2 regions of the Sphingomonas sp. ABOLE genome follow, and region 2 is predicted to be linked to the other one. Evidence: riboswitches for the same ligand, from Rfam matches in the RefSeq annotation. Region 2 holds a riboswitch; the other holds the start of a gene.
The links. Region 2 has a riboswitch for glycine ahead of gcvT (glycine cleavage system aminomethyltransferase GcvT). Riboswitches for the same ligand answer to the same signal wherever they lie in the genome.
Positions count from the first base shown of each region.

Region 1: it holds a riboswitch for glycine, as region 2 does, so the genes downstream of both, CA234_RS03445 (L-serine ammonia-lyase) here and gcvT (glycine cleavage system aminomethyltransferase GcvT) in region 2, are expected to answer to the same signal.

Region 1 is NZ_QQWY01000003.1:184,817-191,536, forward strand. Features, by position in the region: gene CA234_RS03435 (TonB-dependent receptor) at 1-1,591, shown strand, start outside; gene CA234_RS03440 (dienelactone hydrolase) at 1,651-2,961, shown strand; gene CA234_RS03445 (L-serine ammonia-lyase) at 2,968-4,353, opposite strand; glycine riboswitch at 4,456-4,545, opposite strand; gene CA234_RS03450 (HAD-IA family hydrolase) at 4,574-5,251, opposite strand; gene glmU (bifunctional UDP-N-acetylglucosamine diphosphorylase/glucosamine-1-phosphate N-acetyltransferase GlmU) at 5,337-6,689, shown strand; gene CA234_RS03460 (hypothetical protein) at 6,686-6,720, shown strand, end outside.
Region 2 is NZ_QQWY01000018.1:39,132-45,851, reverse strand. Features, by position in the region: gene gcvPB (aminomethyl-transferring glycine dehydrogenase subunit GcvPB) at 187-1,761, opposite strand; gene gcvPA (aminomethyl-transferring glycine dehydrogenase subunit GcvPA) at 1,758-3,116, opposite strand; gene gcvH (glycine cleavage system protein GcvH) at 3,367-3,738, opposite strand; gene gcvT (glycine cleavage system aminomethyltransferase GcvT) at 3,740-4,900, opposite strand; glycine riboswitch at 5,067-5,157, opposite strand; gene CA234_RS12675 (hypothetical protein) at 5,409-6,041, opposite strand; gene ispH (4-hydroxy-3-methylbut-2-enyl diphosphate reductase) at 6,170-6,720, shown strand, end outside.

The DNA of each region.
Region 1 (6,720 bases), on a different contig from region 2:
CAACAACAAGCGCGTCAACGGCCGCGAGACGCTGAACACCCGCGCCAAGCTGAAGTGGAAGGCGACGCCGGACGTGATCTTCACGCTCTCCGGCAACTATGTCGACGGCAAGACCGATTTCGGCCGCCCGTTCATCCGCGTCACCCCGGGGGCGACCTTCCTCAACACTCCGGGCCTGACCACCGACGTGGTGCTGCCGGGGATCACGATCGAGCCGGACAACCAGAAGATCGCCAACAATGATCGCGCCGGCACCAAGTTCGCCGGCGGCGGCGGCATCCTGCGTACCGACATCAATATCGGCAAGATGCAGGTGCTGGGCCTGACCTCGTACGACAAGTTCCACATGAACGACTATATCGACCAGGACGACACCGTCGCCCCGGGCGCGATCGGCCGCAACATCCAGGACGGCCGCTTCCAGTCGCGCCTGTTCACCCAGGAAATCCGCCTGCTCTCGCCGGGCGAGGACGCGTTCCGCTATGCGCTGGGCGTCTACTACGCCGATGCCGCCTTCCAGCGCCGCTTCTATCGCGGGCCGGTGACCTCGCCGCAGAACTGGTTCGCCACCTCGGGCTCGCGCCAGATCGCGGCGTTCGGCCAGATCGACTGGGAGTTCATCCAGCACCTTACCGCCACCGTCGGCGGCCGCGCGCAGAACGAGCGCGTGGAATACACGTTCGACGACCGGCGCCTGGCGACCAGCTATGCTGGCCATGCCAGCGACGACGCCACCACCTACCGGCTGGGCCTCAACTGGCAGGCGACGCGCGACATCCTCGCGTTCGGCAGCTATGCCACCGGCTACAAGGGCCAGACCTACGATCTGACCAGCAACTTCGACAAGAACCGCGCCGCCGCCGGTCCGATCCGGCCCGAAACCTCGAAGGACTGGGAGTTCGGCCTCCGCTCGCAGTTCTTCGGGCGCCGCGTGACGTTTAACGTCACCTATTTCAGCACCGACTATACCGACCTGCAGGCACAGACGATCGAGCAGCTGGCGGACGGGACCTCCAATTTCCGCCTGACCAACGTCGGCAAGATGAACACCAAGGGCCTGGAGTTCGAAGCCGCGGCACGCGTGATGCGTGACCTGACGATCAACGGCGGCCTCACCTATCTCGACGCGACCTATCTCTCGTTCCCGGCGGCGCCGTGCTACACCCAGCAGGGTCCGGCGCAGGGCTGCATCACGCAGGGCAAGCTTAGCTATCAGGTGCTCACCGGCACGCGGGCGATCCAGGCGCCCGAATGGAAGGGGTCGATGGCGATCGACTATAGCCCGGCGCTGACCGAGAAGCTGAACGGCGTGCTCGTCGGCAGCTGGCAGTATCAGTCGAGCGTCTATTATGCGGCGCGCGATCCGGAGACCTTCCAGCCCGCGTTCAGCATCTTCAACCTGAGCGCCGGCGTGCGCGACCACAAGCGCCGCTGGGAAGCGACGCTGTTCGTCAACAACCTGTTCGACAAGCAGTATTTCCCGGCGCTGGTCAACTCGGGCGGCAATTTCGGCAAGCAGATCGCCACCCAGTCGGTCCTGCCGCGCGATTTCCGTCGCTATGCAGGCCTGCGCTTCGGTGTAAATTACTGATGCACACGCGGGAGGGCGGGGGCGATGCCTCCGCCCTCTCCATCAGGAGAGGGGACCGAATGATCGGCAGAATTGGAATCGCGGCCGCAGCATGCGCAGCCGCGATTTTTGCGTTTCAGGGCCACGCGCAGCAGGCACCGGCACGGCCCAGCGTCGACGCGCCGGAGCTGGCGGCGCTCGGCAGCTACGGCGTCGGGGTGGCCGATCTCGAGTTCGTGGAAGCGGGCCGGGCCGATCCGCTACAGGGCGCCGACAAGCCCGCGATCGTCGACCGGCACATCCCGATCAAGCTCTGGTATCCGGCCGCGGCAAAAGGCGCGGGCACCCGCTATCGGACCGCGCTGCCGGGCGAGAAGGGCAGCGACGTGCCGTTCGAGGTGCCGGGGCTCGCCACGCCGGGCGCGGCGGCCGCCAAGGGGCGCTTCCCGCTGGTGATCCTCGCCCATGGCTATAGCAACACCCCGGAGGTGCTGTCCTGGCTCGGCGAGAACCTCGCAAGCAAGGGCTATGTCGTGGTCGCGCCCGCCTTCCGCGATCCGCCGATCACCATCCGCACGCCGGCCGCGCGCGCCGGACCGTTGACCAGCCGCCCGCTCGACATCGCCTTCGTCGCTGCCGAGGCCCAGCGCCGGGCGCAGGCCGGGCAGGGGGCGTTCGCCGCCGCCGATGCCGCGCGCACCGCGCTGATCGGCTATTCGATGGGCGGTTACGGCGTGCTCACCGCCGCCGGCGCGCCGCTCGATCCGGCGGTGGCGGGCGCGACGCGCGGCGTGCTCGCGCCCTATGTGGCCGGGGCGGAGAAGGCGGAGCGCCTCAAGGTCGCCGATCTCAAGGCGGTGGTGGCGATCTCGCCCGCCAGCAACCTCTACGGCACGCCGCTCTGGGCCGCACCGGGCGTTGCGGCGATCCGTGCGCCGACGCTGTTCATCGTCGGCAGCCAGGACCATGTCGTCGGCTATGATCCGGGCGTGCGCACGCTGTTCGACCAGGAAGTGCATGCCCCGCGTTACCTGCTCACCTTCCGCGAGGCGGCGCACAGCATTGCGCTGATCGGCGCGCCCCCGGCGATGCGCGAAAGCTTCTGGGACCTGGACTGGTTCGAGGACGCGGTGTGGCGCAAGGACCGGCTGATGGCAGTGCAGGCGCACTTCATCACCGCGTTCCTCGATCGCTATGTGAAGGGCGAGGAAGCCAAGGCCGCGTACATCGACGGCTTGGTGCCGAACTCGAACGACGGCAAATGGCAAGGCGCGCCCGGCGGCCGCTACGCCGGGTTCAGCCCCGGCGCGCCGGCCTCGACGATCTGGAAGGGCTTCCAGCCCAGCCGAATCTCGGGGATGAACTTCGAGTTCAAGCCCGCGCAGCCCTGAGCCCGGTCAGCACTCGACGACGTTGACCGCCAGGCCGCCCAGGCTCGTCTCCTTGTACTTGGAGCGCATGTCGAGGCCGGTCTGGCGCATCGTCTCGATCACCGCATCGAGCGAGACCTTGTGCGTGCCGTCGCCGTGAAGCGCGAGCATCGCGGCGTTGATCGCCTTGACCGCGCCCATCGTGTTGCGCTCGATGCAGGGGATCTGCACCAGCCCGCCGATCGGATCGCAGGTGAGGCCGAGATTATGCTCCATGCCGATCTCGGCGGCATTCTCGATCTGCGCGTTGCTGCCGCCCAGCGCCGCGGCGAGGCCTGCCGCCGCCATCGAGCAGGCGACGCCCACTTCGCCCTGGCATCCCATCTCGGCCGCCGAAATCGACGCCTGGCGCTTGTAGAGGATGCCGATCGCCGCGGCGGTGAGCAGCAGGCGGCGCGCCCCGTCCTTGGTCGCATTGCCGACGAAGCATTCGTAGTAGCGCAGCACCGCCGGGATCACCCCTGCCGCGCCATTGGTGGGAGCGGTGACGACGCGGCCGCCGGCGGCATTTTCCTCGTTCACCGCGAGTGCCCAGAGGCTCACCCATTCGAGCACCGAGGCGGGCTCGACGCGGGGGCCGCGCGCGATCAGCTTCTGGTGGAGCTTGCGTGCGCGGCGGGGGACTTCCAGGCCGCCGGGCAGGATGCCGTCCTGCGCCATGCCGCGATCCATGCACGCGTTCATCGCATCATGGATGCCGTCGACAAAGGCGAGCGTCGCCGCATCGTCGCGCCAGCCGCGTTCGTTGGCGAGCATCAGCCCGGCGATGTCGAGCCCGAGCTCGTCGCAGCGCTGCAGCATCTCGCGGGCGCTGGCGAAGGGATGGTTGGTACCGGCGGAAAGGCCTGCCGCGGCTTCCTCGCCCTCGCGCCGGATCGCGCCGCCGCCGACCGAATAATATGTCCGCTCCAGCACCGCGCCGTCGATCAGCGTGGCGCGCAGCTTCATGCCGTTGGGATGGCCGGGGAGGAACTGGCGCTTGCGGAACTTGATGTCGGTTTCGGGATCGAACGGCACCAGCGCAGTGCCGCCAAGCCGCAGCCGGCGCTGCGCAGCGATGTCTGCTAGCATCGGCTCCACCGCATCGGGATCGACACCCTCGGGCCGCTCGCCCGCCAGCCCCAGCACCACCGCGCGATCGGTGGCGTGGCCCTTGCCGGTCAGTGCCAGCGAGCCGAACAGCTCGCAGCACAGCTTGGTGACGCTCCGCCCGTCGGCGATTACCCAGGCGGCGAAGTCGCGCGCGGCGCGCATCGGCCCCACGGTATGCGAGCTCGACGGCCCGATGCCGATGGTGAACACGTCGGTGATGCTGATCGGCCCTGCATTCGGCCCGACGCCTTTGGTCGCCACGGAACCCGTCTCCTGAAACACTCGGTTGCGGGCCCCTTCTGTCCGTTTGCCTGAGATCGCTATCCCGTCGGCGGGCGCGCGCGGCGCCACTCTCCAGAATGTTGTGGCCGGAAGGTCCTTTTGCCTGAGAGTTTCCGGGGCGGTTGCTCCTTCGGCGATCCGGTTGCCCGGATTCTCTCCCTTTCCGACAGCGTGTGTTTCGCCGTGCGGCCGCGCGCTGTCAAACGCTGATTGGGCGAAGGGCTTCCAGCGCGGGCAGCAGTTCGGCGAAGGAATCGATCACCGCCTCGGCGCCGAGCGTGGTCACCGGCACCTGCGAGAAGCCGAAGCTGCACGCGATCACGGGGACGCTCGCCGCCTGCGCCGCCTGCACGTCGTAGATCGAATCGCCGACGAACGCCGCCGGGTCGCCGCAGCGCCGGACCATCTCCAGGATCGGCGCGGGCGAAGGCTTGGCGGTGCCGGGGCCGAGCGTGTCGCCGCCGATCACGGTGGTGAAGCGCGGGAGCAGGCCGGTCGCCTCCAGCAGCGGCAGGCTGAGCGCCTCCAGCTTGTTGGTGACCACCGCCAGCTTGATGCCCTGCGCGGCCAGCGCATCGAGCGCGTCGAGCACGCCGGGATAAAGGCGGCTATGCTCGGCGATATGGTCGCCATAGGTCGCGACGAAGCGCGGATAGACCCGTGCCACCACCGCCGCATCGCCGCCGCCTGTCGCCGCGACCGCCTGCTCCAGCAGCTTGTGCACGCCGCGGCCGACCATGGACAGGATGCGGTCGAGCGGCAGGGCCGGCCGGCCGTCCTCGGCGAGCACGCGGTTGAGCGTCGCGGCAAGGTCGCCGCTGGTATCGAGCAGCGTGCCGTCGAGGTCGAATCCGATGGTCCGGAAGGGCAGGGGCATGGCGTGCCGCATGGCAGCATCGTGCTGGAAAAGCCATGTCCAGCGTGGCAGGGGTTGCACCCCATTTCGACCGGAGACTGGCCACGTGACTGCACCCATCGCCGCGATCATCCTCGCCGCCGGCAAGGGCACGCGGATGAAATCCGATACCCACAAGGTGCTGCACCCGATTGCCGGACGGCCGATGCTGCTCCACCTGATCGACAGCGTGAAGGCGCTGGGCGCCGCGCGCGAGGTCGTGGTGGTCGGCGCCGGGCGCGAGCAGGTGGAGGTTGCCGTCACCCCACTGGGCGCGGAGACGGCGCATCAGGCCGAGCAGCTCGGCACCGGGCACGCCGTGCTCCAGGCCAAGGACGCGCTGGCGGGCTTCGACGGCGACGTGCTGATCCTCTATGGCGACGTGCCCCTCGTCACCACCGCGACGATGCGGCGGATGGTCGAGCGGCTGCATGGCGCGGACCAGCCCGCCGTCGTGGTGCTCGGCTTCCGCCCGGCCGATCCCGGCGCCTATGGCCGGCTGATCATCGAGGGCGGCGATCGCCTGTCGAAGATCGTCGAGTACAAGGACGCTTCGCCGGAGGAGCGCGCCGTCACCCTGTGCAATTCGGGGCTGATGGCGGTGCGGGGCGCCGATCTGTTCGTGCTGCTCGACCGGCTGAAGAACGACAACGCCGCCAGCGAATATTACCTGACCGACATCGTCGAGATCGCCAATGACGACGGCCGGGTCGCGGCGGTGATCGAGACGGGGGTCGCCGAAGTCACCGGCGTCAACAGCCGGGGCGAACTGGCGGCGGTGGAGGGGGCGTGGCAGCAGGCTCGCCGCGCCCGTGCCATGGCGGAGGGCGCGACGCTGATCGCGCCGGAGACGGTGTGGTTCGCCTACGACACGCAGATCGGCCGCGACGTGACGATCGAGCCCAACGTGGTGTTCGGCCCCGGCGTCACCGTGGCCGACGGGGTCGTGCTGCGCGCGTTCAGCCACATCGAGGGCGCAACGATCGCCAGCGGCGCGATCGTTGGTCCCTATGCCCGGCTGCGCCCCGGTGCGGTGCTGGAGACGGACTCCCATGTTGGCAATTTCGTCGAACTGAAGAACGCGGTGCTCGGCAAGGGCGCCAAGGCCAACCACCTGACCTATCTGGGCGATGCCAGCGTCGGCGCCGGGGCGAACATCGGCGCGGGCACGATCACTTGCAATTACAACGGCTTCCTAAAGCAGAAGACGGTGATCGGGGCGGGCGCCTTCATCGGATCGAACAGCGCGCTGGTGGCCCCGGTGGCGATCGGCGACGGCGCGATCATCGGCGCGGGATCGGTGATCACCCGCGATGTCGAGGCCGATGCGCTGGCGGTTACCCGCCCGGAAACATTGACGAAGCAGGGCTGGGCCACGACCTTCCGTGCGATAATGAAGGCACGAAAGGCCGCGAAATGACCGACCGCTATACCGACAAGCCGTTCCTCAA
Region 2 (6,720 bases):
GCGCGTCCTTCCGCCGCTGCCCCCCCGCGCGGACCCGGCGCAGCGCGCGCGGGCGCGCTCTGTATGCAGAGCGGCGGCAGCGACCGCAATAGCGCCGCCCACCTCCCCCAGACGCAAAACGCCGGCGGGAAGCGGGGGCTTCCAGCCGGCGTGTGCGACCCTCTCGGGGGGTAACGGGTCGGACGCTTACTCGGCCGCTTCGGCGGGTGCCGCGTCCTTGTACGCCAGCAACGGCTTGCGCGCGGCGAGCGTCTCGTCGAGGCGGCGGCGAGGCGCGAAGTGCGGCGCGCTCTTCAGCGCCGCCTCGCCCTGCTTGGCCTTGGTCGCGACGTTGCGGAACGCGCCGATGAACTGGTCGAGCGCCGCCTTGCTCTCGGTCTCGGTCGGCTCGACCAGCATCGCGCCGTGGACGACGAGCGGGAAATACACCGTCATCGGGTGATAGCCCTCGTCGATCAGCCCCTTGGCGATATCGAGCGTCGAGAAGCCCTCGGGCAGGCCCTTGTCGCTGAAGATCGCCTCATGCATGCACGGGCCGGTCTTGGCGAAGGGTGCGTCGAGCACGTCCTCCATCGCGCGCAGCACGTAATTGGCATTGAGCACCGAATCCTCGGCGACCTGGCGCAGGCCGTCGGCACCGTGGCTGAGGATATAGGTCAGCGCGCGGGTGAACATGCCCATCTGGCCGTGGAAGGCGGTCATGCGGCCGAAGGTGCCGGCATGATGCTCCTCGGCATTCTCCTCCTCGACGAGGCGATAGCCATCGGCCGTCTTCTCGACGAAGGGCAACGGTGCATAGGGCGCCAGCGCCGCCGACAGCACCACCGGGCCCGAACCCGGACCGCCGCCGCCATGCGGGGTGGAGAAGGTCTTGTGCAGGTTGATGTGCATCGCATCGACGCCGAGATCACCCGGGCGCACCCGGCCGACGATCGCGTTGAAGTTGGCGCCGTCGCAATAGACATAGCCGCCGGCGGCATGGACCGCGTCGGAAATGTCCTTGAGGTCCGGCTCGAACAGGCCGCAGGTGTTCGGGTTGGTGATCATCACGCCGGCGATGTCCGGCCCCAGCCGCGCCTTGAGTGCCGCCACGTCGACCCGGCCTTCCGGCGTCGCGGGGATGTCCTCCACCGCGAAGCCGGCGAAGGCCGCCGTCGCCGGGTTGGTGCCGTGCGCCGATTCCGGCACCAGCATGATGCGGCGCGCGGTCTCGCCCTTGGCGTCGAGCGCGGCGCGGATCGCCAGCACGCCGCAGAGTTCGCCATGCGCGCCGGCCTTGGGGCTCATCGCCACCGCCTGCATGCCGGTGAGCGTGATCAGCCAGTGCGCGAGCTGGTCGATCGCCTCCAGCGCGCCCTGCACGGTATCGACCGGCTGCAGCGGGTGGATGTCGGCGAAGCCCGGCAGGCGTGCCATCCGCTCGTTGAGGCGCGGATTGTGCTTCATCGTGCAGCTGCCCAGCGGGAACAGGCCGAGATCGATGGCATAGTTCTGGCGGCTGAGGCGGGTATAGTGGCGCACCGTCTCGGGCTCGGACAGGCCCGGCAGGCCGATGGCCTTCGAGCGCTCCATGCCCGCGAGGCGCGACTTGCCCGCAGGGGCCTCACCGAAATCGACGCCGGTGGTGTCGGTGGAGCCGATCTCGAAGATCAGCGCCTCTTCCAGCATCAGCGCGCGGTTGCCGGTGTACGTGCCCTCGGCGCTCTCGCCACCTCCCGACGGCGTGGTGGGGCGCCAGCCCGACGGATTGATCGTGCTCATGCCAGCACCTCCTCGAGTGCGGAGGCAAGCGTCTCGACGTCCTCCTCCGTGGTGGTTTCGGTGACCGCGACGACGAGGCCGTTCTGCAACTCCTCGACGCCCGGATAGAGGCGGCCGAGCGACACGCCGGCCAGGATGCCCTTGTCGGCAAGCTGGCGGACGACGGGGCGCGCTTCCTTGGACAGCTTCAGGGTGAATTCGTTGAAGAACCGGTCGGTGACCAGCTCCACCCCGTCCACGTCGGCGAGGCGATCGGCGGCGGCGCTGGCGCCGACATGGTTGAGCTCGGCGAGCTGGCGCAGGCCCTTCTCGCCCAAGAGCGTCATGTGCACCGACATGGCGAGCGCGCACAGCACCGAGCTGGTGCAGATGTTCGACGTCGCCTTTTCGCGGCGGATATGCTGCTCGCGGGTGGAGAGCGTCAGCACGAAGCCGCGCTTGCCGCTGGCGTCCACCGTCTCGCCACAAAGGCGGCCCGGCATCTGGCGCACCAGCTTTTCCGAGCAGGCGAACAGGCCGACATACGGCCCGCCGAATTGCAGGCCGACGCCGAGCGACTGGCCCTCGCCGACGACGATGTCCGCGCCCATCTCGCCCGGCGCCTTGATCGCCCCCAGCGCCACCGGCTCGGTGACGACGGCGATCAGCAGCGCCTTCTTGGCGTGGCAGGCCTCGGCCAGCGCCGACATGTCCTCGATGCGGCCGAGAATGTCCGGATACTGGACGACGACGCACGAGGTGTCGGCGTCGATCGCGTTGATCAGGTCGAGCGTGTCGGGCTCGGGGCTCAGCGTCGGCACGCCGGTGACGAGCTGATCGCCGGTGAAGCGCGCCATCGTCTTGGCGACCGAGACATAATGCGGGTGCAGACCGCCCGAGAGGATCGCCTTGCCGCGCTTGGTGACGCGGCGCGCCATCGAGATCGCTTCCCAGCACGCGGTCGAGCCGTCGTACATCGAGGCATTGGCGACGTCGCAACCCAGCAGCCGGGCGATCTGGCTCTGGAACTCGAACATCATCTGCAGCGTGCCCTGCGCGATTTCCGGCTGGTAGGGCGTGTAGGCGGTGAGGAACTCGCCGCGCTGGATGAGGTGATCGACCGAGGCCGGCACATGGTGGCGATAGGCCCCTGCCCCCAGGAAGAACGGCACCTCGCCGGCGGCGAGGTTCTTGCGCGCCAGCGCGGTCATGTGGCGTTCGACCGCGAGTTCCGACGCATGCATCGGCAGGCCGGCGATCGGCCCGCTCAGGCGGGCGCTTTCGGGCACGTCGACGAACAGATCGTCGATCGACGGGGCGCCGATCGTGCCAAGCATTGCCTGACGGTCGGCCGGGGTAAGGGGCAGGTAGCGCATCGACTGTCCTACTCTACCTCCCGCAAATGGGAGGGATTATGGGGTGGGATGATCCCGTGAAGGGTGGCAATCCCATCATGCTTTCGTTCCTCCCCCTCGAGGGGGAGGATAGCGGAGCTTGGCGCTTCAGCGCCTAGCGCAGCTTGGAGAGGGTGAGCGGTTGCCTGAGCAACCGCTCACCCTCTCCCTCCCACTGCCTCCGGCAGCGGGCCCCTCCCTCCCCCCAGGAGGGGGAGGGGCTAATAAGAGATCACAGCTTGGCGACGAACGCCTGGTACTTGGCCTCGTTCATCAGGCCTTCCAGCTCGCTCTCGTCGCTGAGCGTCATCTTGAAGAACCAGCCTTCGCCTTCCGGATCCTCGTTCACCAGCGCGGGGTTGTCGGCGAGGTCGCTGTTGCCCTCGACGACGGTGCCCGACACCGGCGCATACACGTCCGACGCCGCCTTGACGCTCTCGACGACCGCGGCATCGTCGCCCTTGCTCAGTTCCTTGCCCTCGTCGGGCACTTCGACGAACACGATGTCGCCGAGCTGGCTCTGGGCATATTCGGTGATGCCGACCGTCGCGACGTCGCCGTCGACTTCGATCCACTCATGGTCTTCGGTAAAATAACGGCTCATGTCACGCTCCCTTTCGGACATAGCGGTGGGGGACGAAGGGCATCGCAACGACCTCCGCGGAATGCTGCTTGCCCCGCTGGACAAGCGTAATCTTGGTACCGGCCGCTGCAAGGGCCGAGGGCACATAGGCCATCGCGATCGGCTTCTGCACCGAAGGCGCGAACCCGCCCGAGGTGACCTTGCCGACCTCGGCGCCCGAGGCATCGACCACCGCCGCGCCCTCGCGCACCGGCTGGCGGCCCTCGACGATCAGGCCGACGCGCTTCATGGCGCTGCCCTGCTCGCGCTCGGCGAGGATGCGCTCGGCACCGGCGAAACCGCCCTCTTCGCGGCGGCGCTTGGACAGCGCGAAGCCCAGATCGGCGGCGACTGGCGTGGTCTCCAGATCGAGGTCATGGCCGTAGAGCGGCAGGCCGGCCTCCAGGCGCAGCGAATCGCGCGCGCCCAGGCCGATCGGCTTCACCTCGGGCTGCGCGGTGAGCGCGTCGGCGAACGCCTCCGCCGCCTCGCCCGGCAGCGAAATCTCGTAGCCGTCCTCGCCGGTATAGCCCGAGCGGCTGACCCAGAGCGGGTTGCCGTTCCATTCGAACGCGGCGGCTGTCATGAACACCAGCGTCTCGACGCCCGGCAGCACGCGTGCGAGCGCGGTCACCGCCTCCGGCCCCTGCAGCGCCAGCAGCGCCTGATCCTCGAGATGGTTGATCGTCACTTCGTCTGGCAGGAACTCGCGGAACACGCCCAGATCGTCCCACTTGGTCGCGCCGTTGACGACCATGTAGATCGTGCCGCCCTCGATCTCGAAGGCATTGTCGGCGGGCAGCCGGGTCATCATCAGGTCGTCGTGAATGCCGCCTTCTTCGCTGAGCAGCAGCGAATAGCGCATCCGGCCCTCGCCCAGGCCCTTCACGTCGCCCGGCAGCAGCTTTTCGAGGCCGGCGTCGAAGTCGACGCCCGAGAAGAGCAGCTGGCCCATATGGCTGACGTCGAACAGCCCGGCATGTTCGCGCGTCCAGAGATGCTCGGCCATGATGCCTTCATACTGGACCGGCATGGCATAGCCCGCGAACGGCACCATCCGGCCGCCGCGCGCGCGGTGCCAGGCGTCGAGCGGCAGCGTCTCGATCGGCAGGTCGGTGGCGGTATCTTCGGCGGCTTCGCTCATGGGGCACTCCGGGCATCAGGGTTTCAACGGCGCGCGTGGAGCCGAAGCCCTTCGCAACACCATCGCCCCCTCTGTCACGGAACCTGAGAGCTTTCGCACGGGTGGTACCCGGCTTACCCCTTCGGTGGAGCCCGGCCTCGGCGGCCGTCTCGCTTTCCAGAGTGTCGTGGCCTGCGCGGTCCTCGGTGCCTGAGAGATTCCGGGGCGGTTGCTCCTTCGGCGATCCGGCGAACCGGATTCTCTCCCGCGCATGCCCATGCCGGTTGCCCGGCATCGACGTCCGCGAGCCTTGGCGGGACGGCTGGCGCGAGTCAATCGGGATAGTGGTGATTTTAGATCCTCCCCGGAACGGGGAGGGGGACCATGCGCAGCATGGTGGAGGGGCCGCCGCGCCAGCGGCGGTAGTTCTGCGTTGGCAGCGCAACCGCGCCTGTCGGCGCGCCCCTCCACCACGCGGCTTGCGCCGCGCGGTCCCCCTCCCCGTTCCGGGGAGGATCTTAACGTAGGATCACCGCGTCGCGTTGTACTTGAGCTGCTCGTCGGTCAGCTGGAAGCCCACCAGCGCCTCGAACGTCGCCGAGAGCACCGCGCGACGCACCGACGGATCGCTCAGCGGATCGGTCGCCGCCGATTCCTCGCCTGCCTTGCGCTTGGCGGTCAGGCGGCGACGGACCTCGTCGGGGAGCGTCGCGGCGGCGTGCGAGACGCTGCTCGTCGCCGTCCCCACGGCGCTGGCGCGGAGCTGGCCCGCCTCGAAATGGAGCGTAACGTTGGCGACACGCTTCGCCTCGACATTGGTCCCGCCGCGCACCACGGTGAGGAAATAGGGCAGCACCACGTCGCGTGCCGGACCGGCATCGCGGCGGCGGGCCAGGACGTCGAACTTGACGTCGGTCACCACCTGCGCGCCGGCATCGTTGCAGGTCGACTGGATGTTGGTGATCGTCGCCACCACGTCGATCGCGCTCGCCTCGCGGCTGGTCGCCGGATCGAACAGCGTCACGTCGCCGGTGCCGGCCGGAATCGCCACCGTCGGGCAGGCGGTGCGCACCGCGCTGATGCCGCCTTCGGTGATTTCGCCGGTGCGGGCGCAACCGCTGGCGGCGAGCAGGATCAGGGCGGGAACGGTGAACTTAGGCACAGACAAGGGAGGGCAACCTTTCGAACCGAACAGCCGCCCCCCATCTGCGACGAGACGGGGACCGGAACGGCGCGCACCATAGGAACCGCCTTCCGCCCGCGCAAGCAATCGCGTAGAGGCTCCACCCGATGGCAAACACCGAAAAGCGTCCCCTGGAGCTGCTGATCGCAGCGCCCCGCGGCTTCTGCGCCGGCGTCGACCGCGCGATCCGCATCGTCGAACTCGCGATCGAGAAATATGGCGCGCCGGTCTATGTCCGGCACGAGATCGTCCACAACAAGTTCGTCGTCGAGAATCTGCGCGCCAAGGGCGCCGTGTTCGTCGAGACGCTGGACCATGTGCCGGACGGCGTGCCGGTGGTGTTCTCCGCCCACGGCGTGCCCAAGGCGGTGCCGCACAAGGCCGAGCAACGCGGGCTTTCCTATCTCGACGCGACCTGCCCGCTGGTCTCCAAGGTCCATCGCCAGGCCGAGCGCCACGTCGCCGCCGGGCGCCACATCCTGTTCGTCGGGCATCAGGGCCACCCCGAGGTGATCGGCACCTTCGGCCAGGTCCCCGAAGGCGCGATGACGCTGGTCGAGACCGAGGCCGATGCCGAATCGGTGGTGGTGCCCGATCCCGAGAATCTCGCCTTTCTCACCCAGACCACGCTGTCGGTGGACGATACCGCCGCGGTGCT